Regions from separate parts of the Saccharopolyspora sp. SCSIO 74807 genome, predicted to be linked through region 3. Evidence: riboswitches for the same ligand, from Rfam matches in the RefSeq annotation. Region 3 holds a riboswitch; each other region holds the start of a gene.
What was found. Region 3 has a riboswitch for S-adenosylmethionine ahead of V1457_RS11395 (hypothetical protein). Riboswitches for the same ligand answer to the same signal wherever they lie in the genome.

Region 1: another riboswitch for S-adenosylmethionine. It lies ahead of V1457_RS00420 (aminotransferase class V-fold PLP-dependent enzyme); the one in region 3 lies ahead of V1457_RS11395 (hypothetical protein).
Region 2: another riboswitch for S-adenosylmethionine. It lies ahead of thrC (threonine synthase); the one in region 3 lies ahead of V1457_RS11395 (hypothetical protein).

What each region holds. Positions count from the first base shown of each region.
Region 1 covers NZ_CP146100.1:91,114-98,983, forward strand. The annotation lists gene V1457_RS00390 (arabinofuranosyltransferase) at 1-259, shown strand, start outside; gene V1457_RS00395 (AsnC family protein) at 403-1,317, shown strand; gene V1457_RS00400 (hypothetical protein) at 1,445-1,588, shown strand; gene V1457_RS00405 (hypothetical protein) at 1,563-1,973, opposite strand; gene V1457_RS00410 (RluA family pseudouridine synthase) at 2,050-2,967, opposite strand; gene lspA (signal peptidase II) at 2,979-3,605, opposite strand; gene V1457_RS00420 (aminotransferase class V-fold PLP-dependent enzyme) at 3,659-5,023, opposite strand; SAM riboswitch class IV at 5,067-5,182, opposite strand; gene V1457_RS00425 (hypothetical protein) at 5,269-5,760, opposite strand; gene V1457_RS00430 (DivIVA domain-containing protein) at 5,842-6,678, opposite strand; gene V1457_RS00435 (YggT family protein) at 6,741-7,037, opposite strand; gene V1457_RS00440 (cell division protein SepF) at 7,057-7,692, opposite strand; gene V1457_RS00445 (YggS family pyridoxal phosphate-dependent enzyme) at 7,763-7,870, opposite strand, start outside.
Region 2 covers NZ_CP146100.1:3,078,328-3,086,197, forward strand. The annotation lists gene V1457_RS14200 (DNA internalization-related competence protein ComEC/Rec2) at 1-730, shown strand, start outside; gene thrC (threonine synthase) at 799-2,070, opposite strand; SAM riboswitch class I at 2,083-2,210, opposite strand; gene holA (DNA polymerase III subunit delta) at 2,317-3,300, shown strand; gene rpsT (30S ribosomal protein S20) at 3,374-3,634, opposite strand; gene V1457_RS14220 (cold-shock protein) at 4,078-4,281, shown strand; gene V1457_RS14225 (VOC family protein) at 4,376-4,756, shown strand; gene lepA (translation elongation factor 4) at 4,858-6,714, shown strand; gene V1457_RS14235 (arylsulfatase) at 6,963-7,870, shown strand, end outside.
Region 3 covers NZ_CP146100.1:2,476,868-2,484,737, reverse strand. The annotation lists gene V1457_RS11420 (TetR/AcrR family transcriptional regulator) at 1-94, opposite strand, end outside; gene V1457_RS11415 (nuclear transport factor 2 family protein) at 182-643, shown strand; gene V1457_RS11410 (ABC-F family ATP-binding cassette domain-containing protein) at 856-2,643, opposite strand; gene V1457_RS11405 (4-(cytidine 5'-diphospho)-2-C-methyl-D-erythritol kinase) at 2,678-3,634, opposite strand; gene V1457_RS11400 (ATP-binding cassette domain-containing protein) at 3,845-4,846, opposite strand; gene V1457_RS11395 (hypothetical protein) at 4,967-5,236, opposite strand; SAM riboswitch class I at 5,241-5,328, opposite strand; gene rsmA (16S rRNA (adenine(1518)-N(6)/adenine(1519)-N(6))-dimethyltransferase RsmA) at 5,531-6,406, opposite strand; gene V1457_RS11385 (resuscitation-promoting factor) at 6,588-7,870, opposite strand, start outside.

The DNA.
Region 1 (7,870 bases), 2.4 Mb from region 3:
CCGCGGAAAGTTCGCGGCCCCGAACGTCTTCGTGCTGCGCAACCCGATGAGCCCGGTCGCGTCGGAGAGCGAGAAGGAACGCGCCGCCGACCCGTCCGACCCGAACGGCCGGAAGCTGGCGCTGACGTTGAAGGGCGACTCGTTCCCGCAGCTGCCGAACGTGCGCGACTACGACGTCCACTTCGATCCGGCGGTGTTCGACGGGCCCGGGTTCTCCCGCCGCGACGTCGGCCCGTACACGATCATCGCGGTGCGCTGACCGGTCGGCGGGCAGCCCGAGCGCTGCCCGCCCGGGATCGATCCCGAACCCCGCGAGCACCGGCGATCCACGTGCCGCCGAGGCGCGGCGAACTCGGCGCCCTTGCGTCCGGTGATCGGTTCGAGGGGGTAGCGTGGCCGGACGTGACTGGCCCTGATCCCGTGGACGTACGTCTGCTCACCGCCGTCGCCGAGTCCGGCCGCGCCGCGGTGCACGAGATCGCGGGCAGGCTCGGCATGGACGTGCGCGAAGTCGCCGCCCGGCTCGCCGCGCTGTCGACCACGGGACTGCCGATGGTGGTCGGCGTCGAATGCGACCCGGCAGGCATCCGCAACGCGCTGGCCGCGGCGAACGCGTGGGTTCAGCAGCACAGCGGTGGCCACCAGGTGCACGGCGGCCCCAGTGGTGGCCACAGCGGCGGTCATCCCGGCACCGGCCCGAGCGGTCCGCAGCAGTTCGTCCCGGCGGCTCCGCCGTACGGCCCTCCGCAACAGCACGGTCCGCGGCCAGCCGAGCCGATGAACACGTGGGGCCCGCCCGGCTCTGCCGCGTGGACGCGCGGCGAGCAGTCCGGCCCGCGCGATCAGCAGGTCGTGGACGCGAACGCGCGGACACCGCAGGCCCCGCCCACGCCCCGCACCGGCGAGGTCGGCAGCAAGCTCGACGTGGACGGGCCCGAGGGCGAGCGGATCACCATCCAGCTCGTCGAGGTCGTGGACCCCGCGGACTTCCTCTACACCGCCGCCGGCTACCAGCTCCAAGCAGGCGATCGCGCGATCGTGGTGCACACCGAGCTGACCAACCGCAGTGCCATGCCGTTCACCTCGCTGCCCGACCTGTACCTGGTGCTGGTCGCCACCGACGGGTCCACGATCGGCAAAGCCCCGGTGTCGCTGTCCTCGCGGCCGCCGCACCGCATCGGAGTGCCGCCGGGCGAGACCGCGGGCGGGCACACCGTCTACGTGCTGCCGCAGGACACCGAGCTCTCCGCGGTCCGCTGGTCGCCGCGGCCCGGTGACGAGCAGCGCAGCCTCATCTGGGACATCACCGACCTCTGACGGCGCGGATCTCCGGGTTCGACCGGGGGACGACCCGCAACTGCCACGCACCTCGGCGGCCTAGCGTCAACGGCATGAGGTCGAAGCGGAAGCGAGCCGCTTCCCGGTGTCGCGAGGAGGAATGGTGTTGCCCGCACTTCCGCTGCCCGCATTGCTGCTCGGCGTCGGATCGGCGCTGATGATGATCGGGATCGCCGAACTGGCCGGCCGGTCGGCCGCCGAGCGCGGCCGGGAGCCCGCGGTGACTACTGCCCGTCCCGGCGACGCTTGATCCACCCGAGCGGCCCGCCGGAGCGCTCCTCGTCACGAGGTTCCTGCCGCTCCCGGCGTTGCAGCGTCGGCCAATCCCCGGCGTCGCCGTAGGAGTCGCCCGGTTCCGGCGGTGCGCCACCGAGAACGGCCGGACCGCCCCGGCCGAAGTCCTCGGCCTGCACCAGCTCGGCGAGTCCGGTGTTCACCCGCTCGTCCGCATCCGCCTGCGGGCTCCGCTGCGGTCCGATTCCGGCAGCGACCGGCCCCGCGGCTGCGATCGGCCCGGTCGCGGTTTCCTCCGCAGGTGCAAGCGGTTCCGGCTGCAACGTGCCGCGCCACGACAATCCCATCGGCGGGGTCGGGGTGTCCTCGACGTGCTCGTGCCGTTCACCCGCGTTCGACATCGCCCCTCCCAGCCCGCCCGATCTCGGCGGATTTCACCAGATTACGCGATGCGAGCCCCGGAGATCGCCGATTCGGCTAAGCGTCCTGCGCGCGCAGCACATCCAGCGCGTGCTGCAGGTCGGCCGGGTATTCGCTGGTGAACTCGACCCGAGTTCCGTCAGCAGGATGCTCGAACCCGAGCGAACGGGCGTGCAGCCACTGCCTGGTGAGCTCCAACCGCCGTCCCAGCACCGGATCGGCACCGTAGGTCAGGTCGCCAGCGCAAGGATGCCGCAAGGCCGCGAAGTGCACCCGGATCTGGTGCGTGCGCCCGGTTTCCAGCTTCACGTCCACCAGCGACGCCGCGCGGAACGCCTCCACCGTCTCGTAGTGGGTGACGCTCGGTTTGCCGCCGGTGACCACCGCGAACTTGTAGTCGTGCCGCGGATGCCGGTCGATCGGCGCGTCGATGGTGCCGCGGCTCGGATCGGGATGGCCCTGCACCAGCGCGTGGTAGCGCTTTTCCACCGTGCGTTCCTTGAACGCCCGCTTCAGCGCCGTGTAGGCGTGCTCGCTCTTGGCCACGACCATCACGCCGGTGGTTCCCGCGTCGAGCCGGTGCACCACGCCCTGCCGTTCGGCGGCCCCCGATGTCGCGATCGGGACGCCGGCCGCGGCGAGCCCGCCCACCACGGTCGGGCCTTCCCAGCCGGGGCTGGGGTGCACGGCCACTCCGATCGGCTTGTCCACCACGACGATGTCCGCGTCCTGGTGCAGGATCTGCAAGCCCTCCACCGGCACCGCCACGACCTCCGGTTCGGGCCGGGCGGCCGGCAGGGTGACCTCCAGCAGCGACCCGGCGGGCAGCCGGTCGGACTTGCCGACCTGGGCGCCGTCCAGCAGCACGTCGCCTGCTTCGGCGAGCCCGGCGACGGTGTTGCGGGACAGGCCGAGCAGTTTGGACAGGCCCGCGTCGACCCGCATCCCTTCCAGCCCGTCCGGGACCGGCAGCATCCGCAGATCGCTCACGACCGCTCCTTCTTCCGGTGCACCGTGCCGTCGTAGTCCCGGCCGAGCAGGGACATCAGCACCACGAGCACGCCGCCGCACACGATCGCCGAGTCCGCGACGTTGAACACCGGCCACACGCTGCCGTCCGGTGCGAACAGCGAGACGAAGTCGACGACGTGCCCGCGCAGGAACCCGGGTTCGCGGAACAACCGGTCCACGAGGTTCCCGCAGGCCCCGCCGAGCACGAGCCCGAGCCCGATGGCCCAGCCGGTGGAGCGCAGCTTCGGCGCGAGCCACAAGATCACGCCGACGACCACGATCGCCAGCAGCGCCAGCAGCCACGTCATACCGGTGGCCAGCGAGAACGCAGCGCCGGGATTGCGCACCAATACCAGGTAGACCGCACCGCCGAACAGCCGTGCGGGCGGCTGGTCCTCCAGTGCGGCGACCGCGGCGACCTTGGTTAGCACGTCGGCCGCCAACAGCAGCGCGGCGACGCCGAACAGCAGCACCAGCAGCCTGCGCGGGCGCGGGGACTCCCCCGTGCTACCGGAGTCACCAGCCCCGCTGGAATCCCCCGCGGCGGAGCCGCCCGGCGCGGCAGGTTCGGGCTGCTCGGGTTCGGATCGCTCGATGTTCACTCGTCCCATTCTCCCCGAGCCGGAGACCGCCCTCGCATCGGCTCGAACCCGGGTCAGTTCAGCGCCGCCGGGAAACCCCGCGGATCGTGCTCGGGCACCCAACCGCCTTCTACCAACGCGTACCTCGAGCTCGGCCCGTCCGCGACCAGCCCGCGCAGCGCGTCGACGAACCTGTCCACGTGCTCGGTCGTCGTGCCGAGCCCGATGCTGACCCGCAGCGCGCGCTGCGCCCCGGAACCCGCCAGCAGGTGCCGCACCGCGCGGTGCGCGCAGAACAGCCCGTCCCGCACGCCGATGCCGTGCTCGGCGGACAGCGCGCTCGCGAGCAGTCCCGGGTCGCGAGCCTGCCCGGCATCGCGATTCTGCCCAGCATCGCGATCCGCCACGGTCAGGCTGACCACTCCGACCCGCGCGTGCTCGGGCCCGAACAGGCTCAGCTCGCGCAACCCGGGGATGTCGCGCAAGCCCGCGCGCAACCGAATCAGCAGCGCGTCCTCGTGCGCGATGATCGACTCGGCGTGCTCCGACCACACCCGGCAGGCGGTGGCCAGCGCGTGCACGCCCACCGTGTTCGGCGAACCCGCTTCGTGCCGTTCCGGCCCGGTGTTCCAGTCGATCACGCCGTCATCCGGCACGGCGCGAGTCGCGCCGCCGCCGGCGAGGTAGGGCGGAGCCGCGTCGAGCCAGTCCGCACGGCCGATCAGCGCACCCGCCCCGAACGGCGCGTAGAGCTTGTGCCCGGACAGCACCACGTGGTCCACGCCCAGCTCGGCGATCCGCACCGGCCGGTGCGGGGCGAGCTGCGCCGCGTCCAGCAACGTGCGGGCACCGCGCCGCCGCGCGACCCGCGCGAGTTCGGCGACCGGCCAGAGTTCACCGGTGACGTTGGAAGCACCGGTGAGCACCGCGAGCTTCGGCCCTTCCGGGCAATCCGCGAGCGCTTCGTCGAGCGCCCGCACGGCTTCGTCCGCGCTCGCCGGGATGCCGAGCCGCCGGACCTCGCTTCCCCAGGGCAGCAGCGCCGCGTGGTGCTCGGTGTCGAACACCACCACGGACGTTCCGTCCGGCACGGCCGCCGCCAGCAGGTTCACCGCGTCGGTCGTGTTCCGCGTGAAGATCACGGAGTCATCGCGGCGCGCGCCGACGAACCGGCGCAGAACGTCCCGGGCGCTTTCGTAAACCCGCGTGCAGACCTGGGAGGCGAATCCCGCGCCGCGGTGCACGCTGGCGTACCAGGGCAGTAACGCGTCGACGGCGTCGCGGACCGCGGTCAGGCACGGCGCGCTGGCCCCGTGATCGAGGTTGGCGTACTCGGCGGTGCCACCGGTGATCAGCGGCACCCGCAGCCCGCTACCGACCACACCGGGCACTTCGACGTCCACATCGGACTGCTGCGGATGCTCGACGGCTGACGACACGACATCTCCTCGGGTCACTCCGGACCCGCCAGCGTCCGTGCCAGGCCCGCGCTTGCCGGATCGCCGCACGCGACCGGCCAGGTCCTCACCCGGGGCACCCCACCGCGGTCGGAGGGTTGCCGGCCAGCAAACCGGGGTTTACCGCTGGCACTCATGACCTTCGATCAAGAGGTTAGAACACGCTGTTAGGTCCGCCGCCACCGGGTATCGGTGTGCGCGGCAGCCAGCTGGCAGCCCGCGGTACGTCAGCCCGCGGTCCGCGCCTGCCCCGCCAGCACGGCGTCGGGCGTGCAGCGGGCGCAGGAGGTGAAGCCCAGTTCGCGGGCTTCGCGCACCGGCAGGCTCAGCACCTCGCGGTCGCCGAGCCAGCCGCACGCGGCCAAGTGGTATCGCGGGCGTTCGTCGACCACGACCACTTCTTCGTCCGATTCGGACACCAGCAGCGCGTCCGCCGCGTCGGTGTCCTCCTCGGCCGGTTCGTCCCCCGAACCGTCCTCGACCGTCGCGGACTGCGCGGACGTTCCCTCGCTGGAATCATCCGCGGGCACTGCGGGGCCGGGCCCCGACGGCGACGAGCTCGCCTCCCGTCGCCGTCGGAGCCGGTCCACCACGAGCAGGACCGCGCACACCGCGCACAACACGACCGACAGCCACGACCACGCGGGGCTGCCGATCACCACCGAGGTCACCAGGACACCGGCTGCGGCCAGGACCAGCGCCAGAACCACCAACAACACGTCGGACTCCCACTCACCGAACGACCGCCTGTGACGCCCTCGCCACGCTCACCGTGCACGGGCGGCGTCCGGGAACGCCGACTAGCCCGCCTCTGCCGCGCGGGCGCCGAAGCTGTAGGTGTTCTGCTGGGCCGAGCTGCGACCGTTGCTCTCGGCAGGAGCCGCCGACCCGCGGTCCTGCAGTTCACGCAGCTGCGATTCCAGGTAGGTCTGCAACCTCGTGCGGTATTCGCGCTCGAAGGTGCGCAGCGTGTCGATCTTCTTCTCCAGCGCGTTCTTCTCCTGGGTGATGTTGCCCATCACCTCGGCGTGCTTGCGCTGGGCATCGCGTTCCAGACCGGCGGCCTTCTCGCGGGCCTGCCGCTCCAGGGTCTCCGCGCGCGTGCGCGCGTCGTTGAGCATCGTCTCGGCCCGGGTGCGGGCCTCGTTGACCATGCTTTCGGACTTCGCCCGGGCGTCCGAGAGCAGTTGCTCGGACTTGGTGCGGGCCTCCGAGAGCATCCCGTCGGCCTCGGCCTTCGCCTCACCGGTCAGCCGGTCGGCCATCTCCTGCGCCAGGCCCAGCACCTTCGCGGCCTGCACGTGGTGATCTCCACCCGGGGAGGTCTGCTCGGCAGCGGTCGGGGCCGGGACCGGCGCGAGCCGACGCGGTTCTTCCGCCGGAGCGGGGGCGGCGGGAGCGGCGGGGACCGCGGACGCCTGGCTGCGGGCGTCGTCGAGGTCGACCTGCGCGGTCTGCAGCTGGTTCTCCAGCTGCTCAACCTGGCTGCGCAGGTCGTTGTTCTCCTCCACCAACCGGGCGAGCTCGGCTTCGACGAGGTCGAGGAACGCGTCCACCTCGTCCTCGTTGTAGCCGCGCTTCCCGATCGGCGGTTTACTGAACGCGACGTTATGCACGTCGGCGGGGGTCAGGCCCACAAGATCACCTCACGCACTCTTCGGCTGCGGGTCACCCGGGTTCCCCGTTACCCGGACTTCGCTCAATGTCCCAGCAGCAACCTCAACAGCAGCTGCATCAGTATGTACACAACCAGCAGCAGCACCATAATGGATAGGTCCAGCCCCACTCCGCCGATCCGGACCGTCGGGATCACCCGACGTAGCAGCCGGACGGGCGGGTCGGTCACTGTGTAGATGCTCTCCAACGCGATTGCAACCCCTCCAGCGGGGCGCCAGTCGCGGGCGAACACCCGGACGAGTTCGATCACGATACGGGCCGTGAGCAGCAGCCAGAAGAAGAAGACCGCGTAGTAAAGGATGATCAGGAGCAGTTCCACGGTTCAACTCTGCCACCGGTCACCCGTAGTTGAAAAAGGCGCCCTCGGCGAGCTTGCGCTTGTCCTCGGCCGCGACGTCCACGTTCGGCGGTGAGAGCAAGAACACCCGGTTGGTGACCTTCTCGATCGATCCGCGCAGCGCGAAGGCCAGACCTGCGGCGAAGTCGACCAGCCGCTTGGCGTCCGCTTCGTCCATCTCGGTCAGGTTCATGATCACCGGACTGCCGTCCCTGTACTGCTCGCCGATCGTGCGCGCCTCGCTGTAACTGCGCGGATGCAGCGTTGTGATCTTGCTCAAGTTGAACATGCTGCCGGTGTCGGTGACCGCGCGCAGCCGGGAGACCGACTCGCGTTCGCCGCCCGCCGGGCGGGACGGCGCCTCCGCGGGCCACTGCCTGCGGACCGGGGGCTTCACCTCCCGGTGATCGTCCGCGCGCGGCACGTCCTCGTAGGGTTCGCTCGCGGGTTCCGGCTGGTAACCGCCGCGCACGCCGACGCGGCGGCGCCCGCCGATCCGGTCGGCCGGGGCGTCGTAGCCGTCGTCGACCGGGTGGCGGTCGTACTGGCGGTCGGCGTAGGTCTCGTCCTCGAATTCCTCGATCTCGTCGGCCGGGACCATGCCGAAATATGCCTTCAGCTTGTGCAGAGCGCTCATGGCATGACCTTCCTCCGCGACTCCTACGAGCCGAGCGCGGTACGACCGGCCGTCGACCCCCCGCCGCTGGCTACGGCGAGATTAGCCCGCGGCCTCCTAGCAACGCTGTTCCGACACGCACTCGCGTGGACCCGTGCGCTACGGCACTCTCCAGATCTCCGCTCATGCCCGCCGAGAT
Region 2 (7,870 bases), 600 kb from region 3:
CGGGCGTCCGCACGAGGCCGTGGTGATCGACACCGGGCCGGACCCCGTGCTGATGAGCGATTGCCTGCAACGCCTGGAGATCCGCCGCATACCACTGTTGTTGCTGACGCATCTGCACGCGGACCACGTCAGCGGAGCGCCCGCGGTGCTGTCCGGCCGAGCGGTCGGCGCACTCGCCGTCGGATCGCTGCGAGAACCCGCTTGGGCTTTCCGGGAGGTGACCGCGGCGGCCCGCGCCAACCGCGTACCGGTGATGCGGCTGAGCGCCGGTCAACGAGTGCGGTGGCCGGGCCTGGTGCTCGACGTGCTCGGACCTCGCGGCGAGCTGGCGCGAACCCGCTCGAGCGAGGACGCCAACGACGCTTCGCTCGTGGTCAAGGCGACCACGCCGCACGGGCGGATCCTGCTCACCGGCGACGTGGAACTACCCGGCCAGGGGGAACTGCTGGATTCGAGGGCGAACCTGCGTGCCGAAGTGCTCAAGGTCCCGCACCACGGCTCGCGCTACACCACGCCTCGTTTCCTCGCGGCCGTAAGACCGCGGCTGGCTGTGGTCAGCGTCGGCGCGGGCAACAGCTACGGACATCCGAGCCCGCTGGTGCTCGGCGAACTGACCCGAATGGGCACCCGAGTGTTGCGCACCGACCAGTCCGGCGACGTCGCGATCGTGCAGGACGAGCAGGGCAGGCGAGCGGTCGAGCGCGGCGATCCGGTCCGCCCGGAGAACTGAGCCGAGCATCTGGACCACCGCGGCTTGCGCTCCGCGAGCCGCGCACGCGCGCGGCCCGCGGCGGACGGTCACAGACCCAGCGCCTGGTTCACCGAGTCGGTGTTCGGGGCGACGGTCGCCTTCGGGCCGACCTGGTCCTGCACGGCGTCGAGCGTCTTGAGGCCGTCGCCGGTGATCAGCAGCACCGTCTCCTCGTCCGGATCGATCTTGCCCGCCTCGATGAGCTTCTTCGCGGTCGCGACGGTGACCCCGCCCGCGGTCTCGGCGAAGATGCCCTCGGTCCGGGCCAGCAGCCGGATGCCGTCGACGACCTCCTGGTCGGTGACGTCCTCGATGGCTCCGCCGGTGCGGCGCACCGTGTCGAGCACGTACGGCCCGTCGGCCGGGGCGCCGATCGCCAGCGAGCGGGCGATGGTGTCCGGGCGCACCGGCTGCACCACGTCCTGCTGGCTCTTGAACGCGGTGGAAACCGGGGAGCACCCGGCGGCCTGCGCGCCGAAGATCTTGTACGGGCTCTCCTCGACAAGGCCGGTGTGCTGCAGCTCGCGGAAGCCCTTGTCCACCTTGGTCAGCTGCGAGCCGGAGGCGATGGGCACCACGATCTGCTCCGGCAGCCGCCAGCCGAGCTGCTCGGCGACCTCGAAGCCCAGCGTCTTGGAACCCTCGGAGTAGTACGGGCGGACGTTGACGTTGACGAACGCCCAGTCCTCGTGCTCCCCGGCCAGCTCGGTGGCCAGCCGGTTCACATCGTCGTAGTTCCCGTCGACCGCGAGCAGCGAGCCGTCGTAGACCGCGCTCATCAGGATCTTCGCGCGCTCCAGCGTGGACGGGACCAACACCACCGAGTCCCAGCCCGCGCGGGCCGCCGCGGAGGCGACCGCGTTCGCGAGGTTGCCGGTGGAGGGGCAGGCCAGCACCCGGAAGCCGAACTCGCGGGCGGCGGCCAACGCGACCGCGACCACGCGGTCCTTGAAAGAATGGGTGGGGTTGCCGGTGTCGTCCTTGACCCAGATCCGCTTGACGCCGAGCGCCTTGGCGAGGTTGTCGGCACGCACCAGCCTGGTACAGCCGGGTTCGGTGTTCGGGTGCTCCTCGACGTTGCTCGGCACCGGCAGCAGGTGCTTGTAGCGCCAGATGGAGCGGGGGCCTGCCTCGATGTCCTCGCGGCGCACGCGGCCGAAGTCGTAGGCGACCTCCAGCGGCGAGAAGTCCTCCAGCGACACGAATTCCGGGGCCAGCGGCTGGCGATGTCCCTCTTCCTTGGACACCAATTCGACGGCCGGACCGAGGTCGTAGGCCGTCTTGGCGGTGGAGTTCGTGTGTTGGGCGGCAGCGGTCATCGCGAGGTCCTTTCCTCATCTATCCCGCGGGCGGGTCGGAATTGGCACCGAATTCTTCGACTGCCTCGCGCGAGCCGCGAATGGTCGAGATGGTTGCCGGGGCTTCTACGGGCCGTTCCCTCTGCCCCTCTGGATGAGCTATTCGGTTGTACCGGCAACGTTACGGGACGGCGCCGCACCATGGCCAGGGGCGCCCGCGCAGCGGGAACGCCCGGCAGTGCCGGACGGTCATGCGACGATGCCCCTATGAGTTCTCCGTCGGTGGTCCGCGACCCGCTGCACTTGATCCTCGGTGACGAAGAACTGCTGGTGGAGCGGGCTTTGCACGAGACGGTGGGCGCGGCGCGGGCGGCCGACCCGGAAACCGAGCTGCGCCGGATCAAGGTGAGTGAACTCACCCCCCCAGAACTGGATGAACTGCTCAGCCCATCGCTTTTCGCGGAGAGCCGGGTAGTGGCCTTGGAGGCGGCGCAGGACGCCGGCAAGGAGATCGCCGAAGCGGTTCTTTCGCACGCTCGGCAACCCGCCGAAGGGGTCGTGCTCGTCGTCGTGCACAACGGGGGCGGGCGCGGCAAGAACGCCAAGGAACTGCCCGGCGCGCTGCGCAAGCTCGACGCCCGGGTGACCGAATGCCAGAAGATCACCAAACCCGCGCAGCGGGAGGCGTTCGTGAAGGACGAGGTGCGCCGCGCCGGCGGCCGCATCGACGCCGCCGGAGTCAGCGCGCTGATCGAGACCGTCGGCTTCGACCTCCGCGAGCTGTCGTCCTCGGCTTCCCAGTTGGTGGCCGACACCGGCGGCAAGGTCGACGAGAACGCCGTGCGCCGCTACCACCGCGGCCGCGCCGAGGTCACCGGGTTCGTCGTGGCGGAGAAGTCGGTCACCGGCGACCGTGCGGGTGCGTTGGAGGCGCTGCGCTGGGCGCTGCAACTCGGTGTGGCGCACGTGCTGATCGCGGACGCGCTGGCCGATTCGGTGCGCACCATCGGACGCGTCGCCGCTTACGGTCGCGGGGATCCGTTCCGGCTGGCCGGTGAGCTCGGTATGCCCGCATGGAAGGTGAAGAAAGCGCAGGCGCAGTCGCGGGGCTGGAGCAGTACGACGGTGGCCGATGCGTTGCAAGTCGTCGCCGCGCTCAACGGCGAGGTCAAGGGGATGGCTGCGGACGCCGACTACGCGTTGGAGCGCGCAGTGCGCAGGCTCGTCGACCTGCATTCCACCCGGGCTTGAGACACGAAAAACGGGGTCCGCTCCCGTTGGGAACGGACCCCGTTCTCGGATCGGCCTGCGCGAGCTGGGCCGCTCAGAGCACGTTGGCGCGCTTGGCCATCGCGGACTTCTTGTTGGCCGCCTGGTTGGCGTGGATGACCCCCTTGCTGGCGGCCTTGTCCAGGGTGCGCGCGGCGACGCGCTGCAACTCGACGGCCTTGTCCTTGTCGCCGGCGGCAGCGGCCTCGCGGAACTTGCGGATGGCGGTCTTGACCTCGGACTTGACCGACTTGTTCCGCAGCCGGTTCTGCTCGTTGGTCCTGATCCGCTTCATCGCGGACTTGATGTTGGCCACTGCTGGCGCCTCTTTCCTCGCTCGGACTCGTCGTGCCGCACTTGTACGGCGCTGCTTCCTCCGGTGCTCGAGCACCCGACGAACGCAGCCTTCCTCCCTGGCGGAACGCCGCACGGCACGGCTGTCCATGCTAGCAACGCCGTGTCGCACGCCCGGCTGCGGCTAGGTCTTCGGCGCATCGAGTCCGCCCGTGGCTCCCCGGGGCGGTCGGCCCTGCTGGCGGCCGGTGAAATGAGACCCACACCACCGGCGGGTCGCGGGAATGATCGGGGCGGCGGTGTGGTTGTATGAGTCGGCCGATTTTTGTGTTCGTGTTCGACACGCTCGCGAAAGTTGCGGGCGCGACTCTAGTCCCTGCGCAAGCTGGAGAGTTCGCCGTCTGGACTAGGCCCCGGTGGTCGCAGAGTGCGGCGCCGGTACTCATCCGCTGTGAGGAGACAGAGATGGCACAGGGCACCGTGAAGTGGTTCAACTCGGAGAAGGGCTACGGCTTCATCTCCCCCGACGGTGGCGGCCCGGACGTGTTCGTGCACTACTCCGCGATCGACGGCACCGGTTTCCGGACCCTCGAGGAGAACCAGACCGTGACCTTCGAGATCACCCAGGGTCAGAAGGGTCCGCAGGCCAGCGGCGTGCGCGCCGTCTGAGACCGCTGATCAACGCATCGAGCCCCGCACCGTCCGGTGCGGGGCTCGATGTCGTTCAGGGCCCGGACGGCCGCTACGGGGTACAACGGTGCGCATGGAGATCCTGAACAGCCGCATGATCCTGCGCCCGCTGGACCCGGAGCGTTCGCTGCGCTTCTACCGGGACGTGCTCGGGTTGGCGATCTCCCGGGAGTTCCCCGGTGGCACCGTCTTCTTCCTCGGCCAAGGTTTCATGGAACTGTCCGGCCAGGGCGAGCGCGGTCCGAGCCCGGACCAAGTCCTGTGGTTGCAGGTGCGGGACGTGCGCGCCGAGTACGAGCGGCTCACGCGCTTCGAGGTGCCGGTGGTGTCCGAACCCGCCCGGCAGCCCTGGGGCTTGGTGGAAGCGTGGATCACCGACCCCGACGGGATGCGGATCGCGCTGATCGAAGTTCCCGAGGACCACCCGATCCGCGCCGACCAGCGGGACACCTGAACCCCCGGGCATCCTCCGCGGAGTTGGGCATCGGCCACCGGTCGTGGCGTGGGACGATGTGCGGTGAAACCGCGCGCCCCCGAGATCCCGAGGAACACCGAGTGAGCAGCTTCGCCGATACCACCTTCACGGACCCGGAGCGCATCCGGAATTTCTGCATCATCGCGCACATCGACCACGGCAAGTCGACGCTGGCGGACCGGATGCTGCAGCTGACCGGGGTGCTCGGCGAGCGCGCGTACCGGGCGCAGTACCTCGACCGGATGGAGATCGAGCGCGAGCGCGGCATCACGATCAAGGCGCAGAACGTGCGGATGCCGTGGAACGTCGACGGCCTTGACCACGTGCTGCACATGATCGACACACCTGGGCACGTCGACTTCACCTACGAGGTGAGCCGTTCGCTGGCGGCTTGCGAGGGCGCGATCCTGCTGGTCGACGCCGCGCAGGGCATCGAGGCGCAGACGCTGGCGAACCTCTACCTGGCGATGGAGCACGACCTGCAGATCATCCCGGTGCTGAACAAGATCGACCTGCCCGCGGCCGAACCGGACAAGTACGCCGCCGAGCTCGCGCACATCATCGGCTGCGAAGCCGACGACGTACTGCGGGTTTCGGCCAAGACCGGGGACGGCGTCGGTGCGGTGCTCGACGAGGTGGTGCGCCAGGTTCCCGGCCCGGTGGGCGTGCACGATTCGCCGCCGCGCGCGATGATCTTCGACTCGATCTACGACACCTACCGCGGCGTGGTCACCTACATCCGGGTGGTCGACGGCAAGATCACCCCGCGGCAGCGGATCCGGATGATGTCCACCGGCGCCACGCACGAGCTGCTGGAGGTCGGCGTCATCTCGCCCGAGCCGAAGCCGTCCGAAGGGCTGGGCGTCGGCGAGGTCGGCTACCTGATCACCGGGGTGAAGGACGTCCGGCAGTCCAAGGTCGGCGACACGATCACCACCGAGCGCAAGGGCGCGCCGGAGCCGCTCAGCGGATACCGGGAGCCGCTGCCGATGGTGTACTCCGGCCTGTACCCGATCGACGGTTCGGACTACCCGCTGCTGCGGGACGCGCTGGACAAGCTCCAGCTCAACGACGCAGCGCTCACCTACGAGCCGGAAACCTCCGGTGCGCTCGGATTCGGTTTCCGCTGCGGTTTCCTCGGGCTGCTGCACCTGGAGATCACCCGGCTGCGGCTGGAGCGCGAGTTCGGCCTGAACCTGATCTCGACCGCGCCGAACGTCGTCTACGAGGTGCAGCTCGAGGACGGCACCCAGCAGGAGGTCACCAACCCCTCCGACTGGCCCGAGGCCAAGATCGGGCAGGTGCAGGAGCCGATCGCCAAGTGCACCGTGATCACCCCGTCCGAGTTCGTGGGCACGGTGATGGACCTGTGCCAGAGCAGGCGCGGCCGGATGGACGGCATGGACTACCTGTCCGAGAGCCGGGTCGAGCTGCGCTACACGCTGCCGCTGGCCGAGATCGTCTTCGACTTCTTCGACCACCTCAAATCCCGCACCCGCGGCTACGCCTCGATGGACTACGAGGAGGCGGGGATGCAGAGCTCGGACCTGGTCAAGGTGGACATCCTGCTGCAGGGCGAGGCCGTGGACGCGTTCAGCGCGATCGTGCACAAGGACTTCGCCTACTCCTACGGCACGAAGATGGCGACGAAGCTGCGCGAGCTCATCCCGCGCCAGCAGTTCGAGGTGCCGATCCAGGCTGCGGTCGGCTCGCGGATCATCGCCCGCGAGACGATCCGCGCGATCCGCAAGGACGTGCTGGCCAAGTGCTACGGCGGCGACATCAGCCGCAAGCGCAAGCTGCTGGAGAAGCAGAAGGAAGGCAAGAAGCGGATGAAGACCATCGGCCGGGTCGAAGTCCCGCAGGAGGCGTTCGTCGCCGCGCTGTCCACTGACGAGTCCGCGGGCAAGGACGACAAGACCAAGTCGAAGAAGTGACTCCATAGCCGTCGCCTATGGCGCGCATGGCGAAGTGGTCTGGCCGTCCGGGTGCCGCCGCCTCGCCAGCGCGGACGCCGCCGGGTTGTGCGCCGGACCTCCCGTCCGGCCGCGCCCGGAGCGTGGAAGCGCTTGCCCGGCGCGCTGCGGCGACTAGCATTCGCCGCGGCGTCGAGCGCGAAAATCCTTGCCCCGCTTGGGTTTTCGTCTTCGTCGGGGCATGTCGAGAAACAGACCGGAGGTAGAGCATGAGCGCATCCGAACCGTCGCGGGAACACCTGCCGATAGCGGATGCGCCGAGACCTTCCGCCACTTCGCTCGATGCCCGCGACCAGGAGCCGGCGTTCAACCCGGTGCAGCCGCTGAACGCTCCGGCGGGGGCACCGAATGTGGTGCTGGTGCTGCTCGACGACATGGGCTTCGGCGCGTCCAGTTCGTTCGGCGGTCCTTGCCGGATGCCCGCCGCGGAACGGTTGGCCGATGGTGGGCTGCGGTATTCGCAGTTCCACGTCACCGCGATCTGCTCGCCGACCCGGCAGGCCCTGCTCACCGGGCGCAACCACCACTCCGTGGGGATGGGTGTGACCACGGAGATGGCCAGTGCGGCGCCGGGCTACACCGGCATCCGGCCGCGCAGCGCGGCTACGATCGGCCAAGTCCTCAACGGAAACGGCTACAACACCGCCGCGTTCGGCAAGTGGCACCAGACGCCCGCACGCGACGTCAGCGCCGCCGGGCCGTTCGACCGGTGGCCCACCGGTGAGGGATTCGAGAAGTTCTACGGCTTCCTGTGCGCTGAGATGAACCACTGGTACCCGGTGCTGTTCGACGGCACGAACCCCGTGGAACCGACGCAGCGCCCGGAGGACGGCTACCACCTGTCCGAGGATCTGGTGGACCAGGCGATCGACTGGGTGCGCACGCAGAACACGCTCAAGCCGGACAGTCCGTTCTTCGCGTACCTGCCGTTCGGCGCGACGCACGCGCCTTACCACGTGCCCCAGGAGTACCGGGACAAGTACCGGGGCGCGTTCGACCACGGCTGGGACCGGCAGCGGGAAATCACGTTGCAGCGCCAGAAAGAACTCGGCGTCGTCCCACCGGACACGGAACTCGCGCCTTGGGCCGAAGGTGTGCCGCACTGGGATGAACTGTC
Region 3 (7,870 bases):
CCTGGATCCCTTGCTCGTAGAACAGCCGTTCTGCTGCGTCAAGCAGGGCGTCGCGGTCCAAACGGTTCTGCTCCTCAGTGATCGGGGCTGGCATCCGAAGCTCCTTGGCGTTGAGAACGTACGTTCCCTATCGTAGACTCCGCCGATAGAGAACGATCGTTCTCAACGATAGGAGACTGCAATGCCGGAAGATCGTCCGCCGTACCCGCCGTTCACGCAGGAGGCGGCCCTGCAGAAGGTCCAGGCAGCTGAAGATGCATGGAACACCCGTGACCCGCACCAGGTGGCCATGGCCTACACGCCGGACTCGACGTGGCGGAACCGTGACATCTTCGTCCGCGGCCGCGAGGAGATCATCGCGTTCCTGACCCGGAAGTGGGAGCGCGAACTGGACTACGCGCTGCGTAAGAGCCTCTGGGGCTTCCGCGAAAATCGAATCGCTGTCCGCTTCCAGTACGAGTGTCACGACGCAGAAGGCCAGCGATGGCGCAGCTACGGCAACGAACTGTGGGAGTTCGACGAGCACGGACTCATGCGGCGCCGCGAGGCGAGCATCAACGACGTCGCTATCACTGAAGCCGATCGGCGCATCCACGGCCCCCGGCCCACGGGCGAGTACGGCGTCGACATCCCACTCCGGTAGTGCCGATACCACGTCCCTTAGTCGGTGGGCTCAGGCAACACGACCGCCTGAGCCCACCGAACTCGTGTCGTCTATAGGAAACGCTGTGCTCCACGCCAACGCGCCCCTGTCCATCGAGGGACGACGTCGCCTCGTCCGCACAGCGGAGCAGGTGAGAGGCCGCCAGCATCTCGCCTCCGAGACGGCGTCACCAACGTCCAGCCCTCACACACCTAGTCGAGCTGATCGGCCAGTTCGAGCCAGCGGGCTTCCACGTCGTCCTTCTCCTGCTGCAGCGCCTGCAGATCGGCGCCCAGCGATTGCAGCTTGTCCGGCTCGGTAGCGGCCTCGGCCAGCCGCGCGTGCAGCTCCTGCTCCCGCTTGCCCAGCTTGTCCAGCTGCCGTTCCAGCTTCGCCAGGTCCTTGCGCGCGGCCCGCTCCTCGGCGCCGGAGAGCTTGTCCGGCTTCGCCTCGACCACGTCCGCGGCCTGCTTGCCGACGTCGCCACCACCCGCGGCCAGCAGCGAATGCCGCCGCTGCAGGTACTCCTCGATGCCGCCGGGCAGGTGGGTGAGCCTGCCGTCGCCGAACAGCGCCAGCACCGTGTCGCACACCCGCTCCACCAGGTAGCGGTCGTGCGAGACCACGACGAGCGTGCCCGGCCAGCCGTCCAGCAGGTCTTCGAGCTGCTGCAGGGTGTCGATGTCGAGGTCGTTGGTGGGCTCGTCGAGCACCAGCACGTTCGGTTCGGACATCAGCAGCCGCGCCAGCTGCAACCGCCGCCGCTCACCGCCGGAGAGGTCGCCGACCGGGGTCCACTGCCTGCCCTTGCCGAACCCGAACCGTTCGCCGAGCTGGGAGGCGGTGAGCTCGTACTTGCCCAGCTGCACCCGTTCGGCGACGTCCTCGATCGCCTCCAGCACCCGCCAGTTGCCCGGCAGGTCGTGCAGCTCCTGGGTCAGGTGCGCCAGCCGCACCGTCTTGCCCTCGATGCGCCTGCCCGCGTCCGGCTCCCGCTCACCTGCGATCAGCCGCAGCAACGTGGTCTTGCCGGAGCCGTTGACGCCGACCAGCCCGATCCGGTCACCCGGCCCGATCCGCCAGGTCACGTCGTCGAGCAGGGTGCGATCGGCGATCCGCAGGTCCACGTCCTCCAGCTCGATCACGGACTTGCCGAGCCGGCGTTTGGCGAAGGTGACCAGCTCAACGGTGTCGCGCGGCGGCGGGACATCCGCGATGAGCGCTTCGGCTGCCTCCACCCGGAACCGCGGTTTCGAGGTGCGGGCCTTCGCGCCGCGCTGCAGCCAGGCGAGTTCCTTGCGCGCCAGGTTCTGCCGCTTCTCCTCGGCCTGCTGGGCCAGCCGCGCGCGTTCCGCGCGGGCGTAGACCCAGTCCGCGTAGCCGCCTTCGTACTGCTCGACCCTGCCCTGGGTGACCTCCCAGGTGCGGTTGCACACGGTGTCCAGGAACCAGCGGTCGTGCGTGACGATCACCAGTGCGCAGCGGCGTTCCATCAGGTGGTCGGCCAGCCAGCGCACGCCCTCCACGTCGAGGTGGTTGGTGGGCTCGTCGAGCACCAGCACGTCCAGGTCGCGCACCAGCGCGGCCGCCAGCGCGACGCGGCGGCGCTCACCACCGGAGAAGTCGGCGACCGGGGTGTCCAGCCCGAGCCGGGTCATGCCGAGCCCGGTCAGCACCGAACGCACCCGGGCGTCGGCGGCCCACTCGTGCTCGGCGGTGAAGCCGTGCGGATCCAGCACCGCGTGGCGCACCGTCGAGCCCGGCGGCAGTTCGGTGCGCTGGGTGACCACCGCCAGCCGCAGGTCGCGCTGGTGGCTGACCCGGCCGGAGTCCGGTTCCTCGCTGCCGGAGACCACTTCCAGCAGCGTCGTCTTGCCGCCGCCGTTGAGGCCGACGACGCCGATCCGCTCCCCGGCGCCGATGCCGATCGAGACGCCGTCCAGCAGCGGGCGCTCTCCGTAGCTCTTGCGCACCGATTCGAGGTTGATCAGATTGGCCATCGGGGTTGCGGTACTCCAGGAAAACGAGGGGTGATCAGGCGTGCACCTGCGGCGGCGTGGGCCGGTCGGCCCGGTCGTCGCCGATGATCCGGGCTCCCGGCACCGGCCCCTGCGCGACCCGGACGGTGCGGCACACGCCCGCGCCGGACAGTTCCGCGGCGACCCGGACCGCGGAGTCGTTGTCGGTGCACAGGAACGCGCAGGTCGGTCCGGAGCCGGACACGATCCCGGCCAGCGCGCCCGCCTCCACGCCGGCGCGCAGCGTGCGGCGCAGGTTCGGGCGCAGCGAGACCGCCGCGGACTGCAGGTCGTTGCCCAGCAGCAGGGCCAGCTGGTTCGGATCGCCGGAGGCCAGCGCCTCCAGCAGCGGCTCGACCTCGCCGACCCGGTTCGGCCCGGTGTCGGCGCGCAACCGGTCCAGCTCGCCGTACACACCGGGGGTTTCCAGGCCGCGGCGGTCCAGCGCGATCACCCAGTGGAAGGTGTGCCTGGCGAGAACCGGCACGAGCCGCTCGCCGCGGCCGGTGCCCAGCGCGGTGCCGCCCTGCAACGCGAACGGCACATCGCTGCCGATCTTGGCGGCGATGTCGCTGAGCTCGTCGCGCCCGATCTCCAGGCGCCACAGCGTGTTCAGCGCCAGCAGCGCGGCCGCGGCGTCGGCGCTGCCGCCCGCCATTCCGCCGGCCACCGGGATGCCCTTGCGGATCGAGACCTGCACGCCCGGCTCTTCCGGGTCGCGGCCGGAGTGCTCGGCCAGCAGCCGCACCGCCGTCCACGCCAGGTTGCTCTGCCCGGTCGGCACCGAGTCGGCGCCGTCGCCGCGGACGTCGATGCCCGGCTCGTCGGCGCTGTGCACGGTGACCTCGTCGGTCAGCGACAAGGCCTGGAAGACGGTGACCAGCTCGTGGTAACCGTCCGGGCGAGCGTCGCCGACCGCCAGGTGCAGGTTCACCTTGGCCGGAACACGCACGGTGATGGGGGTGGGTACCACGGAGAGCACTCCTAGAGCGTACGTGTCCGCGCGATCCGGGTGCCGCCCCAGCACCGACTTCGCAGCACGCGGCCGCCGGTCGAGCCCGGTGCACGGGCTCGGCCGGCGGCCGGTCGGTTCTTGTGCCGCTGCTGCGCGCTTCGGAGGATTCCGAGTGCAGCGGCACCGCAAGGGACGCCGTCTGCTATTTCCGCGATCCCAGTTCGGGGATCAGGCGGCCACGCCTTCGACGCTGACCGGAGTGCGGCGCACCTGCGCGTCCCGGTCGACCATCCACTTCAGCGCGGCCTCGGAGCGCTCACCGGTGAGCCCGATGCGGAACTTCGCCACCGGCGTGTCCCCGAGCCGCGTCATGCCGCCGCCCAGCACGGCCAGGTCCACGCCGAACCGCCCGGCCGCTTCCGGCAGCAGCGCGCCGACGGCGGCGAAACCGACCAGCACCACCTCGGCGACCACGTCGTGCCTGCGGCCGGATCCGGCCTCCGGCAGCAAGCTGGTGCCGAGGCGGCTGCCCGGCTCGGAGACCAGGTCGAGCACCTTGCCCTGCTCGACGACCCGGCCGCCGTCGAGGACCACCGCCTCGTCGGCGATGCGCCGCACCACGGCGGTGTCCCCAGTGGTCAACAGCACCGTGGCACCCAGCTCGGAGCGCGCGCGGTCGAGCACCGTCAGCACCGCCTCCGCGGTCGACGAGTCCAACCCGGCGGTCGGCTCGTCGGCCACCAGGACCGAGGGCTTGGCCGCGAGCGCGCGGGCGACCGCGACCCGCCGCCGCTGGCCGTCGGTCAGCTGTTCCGGGTGCAGCGGCGCCTTGTCGGTCATGCCGACCAGGTCGAGCAGTTCGGCGACGCGGGCGCGGCGTTGCGGCCCGGGCATCTCGGCGGCTTCCAGCGGCAGCGCCACGTTGCCCGCGGCGGTGCGCTGGCGCAGCAGCGAGTCGCCGTCCGGGACCACGCCGATGTGTCTGCGGGCGGCGCGCAGCGCGGCGCCGTCCAGCGCGGAGAGGTTCGTCCCGTCGATCTTCACGGCACCGCGGTCCGGCTTGTCCAGCAACCCGACGCAGCGGGCGAGGGCGGACTTGCCCGCATCGCTGGGACCGACCACGCCGCACACCGACCCGGCGGGGACCTCCAGGGACACGTCGTCGAGCGCGACGGCGCCTGCGCGGGATTCGCCGCGGAAGGATTTGCTCAGGTTCTCGACAGTGATCATGTTCGGCTCCACATCAGCTCACTCCGGGAGCGCAGGCTGCTGCGCATCGACCGGCCGGAAGGAAACGCTGGTTCGCTGGCCCGAACCGGCCCGGCGGACCGGATTCGGTGGCTCGGGCAGCTAGCCGCGACAGGCCGTGGTCGTGCGCCGTCCTTGATCGATGATGCGGCGCTGGGTGAGCGCGAGCCCGTGCGGCGCGGAGCGCGCGCGGGCGCGGCCGCCGCGGGCGGTTCGCCGGAGCTTGTCGTGCTGCGCGCCCGTGCTGCCGGGCAGCGCGATCTTGAGCTGGGCGATCTCGAGCTGGGCGCTCCCGAGCTGGGCGGACCCGGACTGAGCGAACGCGGACTGGGCGAACCCGGGCCGGGCGCCGGTCAGCGGAGTTTCAAACACGTCGACTCCATCGGCCCTGGCGTTAGCACCTGCCCACGGGGTGGTTGCTGCGGCGTCGTCGAGCCAGGTCTCTCGGCCGCTCGGGATGGATTTCCCGGATAGTAGAACCCAGTCGTGTCCGCGAACGCAAGGCGACACTGGTCACTATGTGGAATCGTTCGGCAGATCACACCACCTGGCCGAGTCGCTGACCTTGATCAACAGATCCAGCCCGGACACACTGGGTAGTCAGACTGCGCGCTCGCCACTCGCCTGGAGTGATCGGCGGAAGCGCCCTGCCGCGTCGCCGGGAACTCAGCGCACGGATTCGGCGCCCGCTGCGGCCACCCGGGCGAAATCTTCGACCGTGAGCTGCTCGCCGCGAGCCGTCGGATCGACCCCGGCCGCGCGCAACAACTCCTCGGCACGCGCCGCCGAACCGGCCCATCCGGACAGCGCCGCCCGCAACGTCTTGCGCCGCTGCGCGAACGCGGCGTCCAGCACGCGGAACACCTCGGCGCGGTCCGCGCTCGACGGCGGATCGGTGCGGGAGAACGAAACCAGGCCCGAATCCACGTTCGGCACCGGCCAGAACACGGTCCGCGGCACCGGGCCCGCGCGGCGCACCTCGGCGAACCACGCCGCTTTCGCGCTCGGGAGCCCGTAAGTGCGGCCGCCGGGTTTCGCCGCGAGCCGGTCGGCGACCTCGGACTGCACCATCACCAGGCCCTTGCGCAGCGACGGCAGCTCCGCCAGCAGGTGCAGCACCACCGGCACGGCGACGTTGTACGGCAGGTTCGCCACCAGCGCGGTCGGCGGGTCTGCTGCGAAGTCGTCGGCGTGCACCCGCAACGCGTCGGCGCTGAGCACTCGGAGGCGGTCCGCGAGGCCCGGGGCGAACTCGGCCGCCGTGCGCGGCAGCCGCTCCGCGAGCGCGGGATCGACCTCCACCGCGACGACCCCGCGCGCCGCCGACAGCAGCGCCAGCGTGAGCGAGCCCAATCCGGGGCCGATCTCCAGGACCACGTCGTCGGCCGTGAGCCCGGCGGCGCCGACGATGCGGCGCACGGTGTTCGGGTCGTGCACGAAGTTCTGGCCGAGCTTCTTGGTGGGGCGGATCCCCAGGTCCTCCGCCAGCCGGCGAACATCGGCGGGCCCCAGCAACCGCGCCCTGTCCGCGTCACTTTCCACGCACCAGAACCTACCCGCGCCCGCACCCGGCCCTGCGCGCGGCCCGCCGCACTACCCGCCGACTCCGAGCGAACGGACCGTTCTTCCGATCGGGAGTGGTTAGTGCCGGGAGAACGAAGTGAGCGGACCGCTCGGCCGGGCATGCCGGGCGAACGGTCCGCTCACTTGGTGATCGTGCGGGTCAGCTCAGACCGAGCTTGGAGGAGCAGCCCGGCCAAGCGCCGTAGCCGCCGCCGCGCGAGTCGCGAACCTTGGTCGCGACCTGGATCTGCTGCTCCCGGCTGGCCTGGTGCGGATAGGCCGCGAACTGGTCGCCGCCGAAGGCGCTCCAGGTCTGCTTGTCGAACTGCAGGCCGCCGTAGTAGCCGTTGCCGCTGTTGATGGCCCAGTTCCCGCCGGCCTCGCACTGCACCAGCTTGTCCCAGATGGCGCTGTTCGGCGGTTCCTTGCCACCGACGCGCTTGACCGTCGGCGTGGCTTCCTTCGTGATCTTCTCGCCGACCGCCTCGCGCCCGGTCTCCTCACCGTTCTTGGTGGTGATGCGGGTGAAGACGATCTTCTCGCCGGGCGTGCCCTGCTTCTCGACCTTCTCCTCGCCCTGGAACATCGAGTCGTCGACGATCTCCTGCACGGGCGGCTGCACCGGCTGCGTCAGGTTGACCACCTTGCTGCCGGTGCGGTTGATCTGCACCTGCGCGCCGTCGGTGATCTTCTGGTCGCCGCCGGGGGTGATGTGGTCCTCCGGCCCGAGCTGGAGCTTCTGCTCCTTGACCAGGTCGTCGACGGTGACCGCGGTGGTGGTCAGCTGCCGCGGCGCCTCGCCGCCGTCGGTGACGGTGATGTCCTTGGCGGTGTTGACCGTGAGGTCCATGCCCTGCTCGGGCACTTCCATGTTCCGGTCGGCCGAGACGAACGCGCCGTCGGCGGGCACGCCGAGCTGGCGCAGCGCCTGGTCGACGGTCACCGACCGCACCCACTCCTCGCGGGGCTGGCCGTCCACGGTCATCTTCACCAGCCGGCCGCGGTCCAGCGTGATCGTGTCGTTGTGCCCGACCTGGGCCTGCGGGGACGGGCTCAGCGCGTCGTGCGGGCCGACGTTGATGCCCTCTTCCTGCAGGACTTCACCCACGGTGGAGTCGTAGGTGTTGACCTGGCGCTCCTGGCCGTCCACCTCGACGGTCACGGACTTGTCCATGGCCGCGGCGGCACCGCCGGAGCCGGCCAGGGTGACGATCACCGCGGCGACCGCGCCCTTGAGGAAGCGCTGCTTCCAGTCGGTGACGGCTTCGACGAACTCCGGTGCCGGGTTGCCCTCGGCGTCGGTCTCCGGCACGTCGTCCGGCAGCACCAGCGGCGGCAGCACGACGGTTTCGGCGTTGACCAGCCGGATCAGCTCGTCCACGTCGATGTCGGCGGTGGCGAGCATCTCGTCGGCCTGCGGCCCGAGCGCCTCGAAGACGTCGT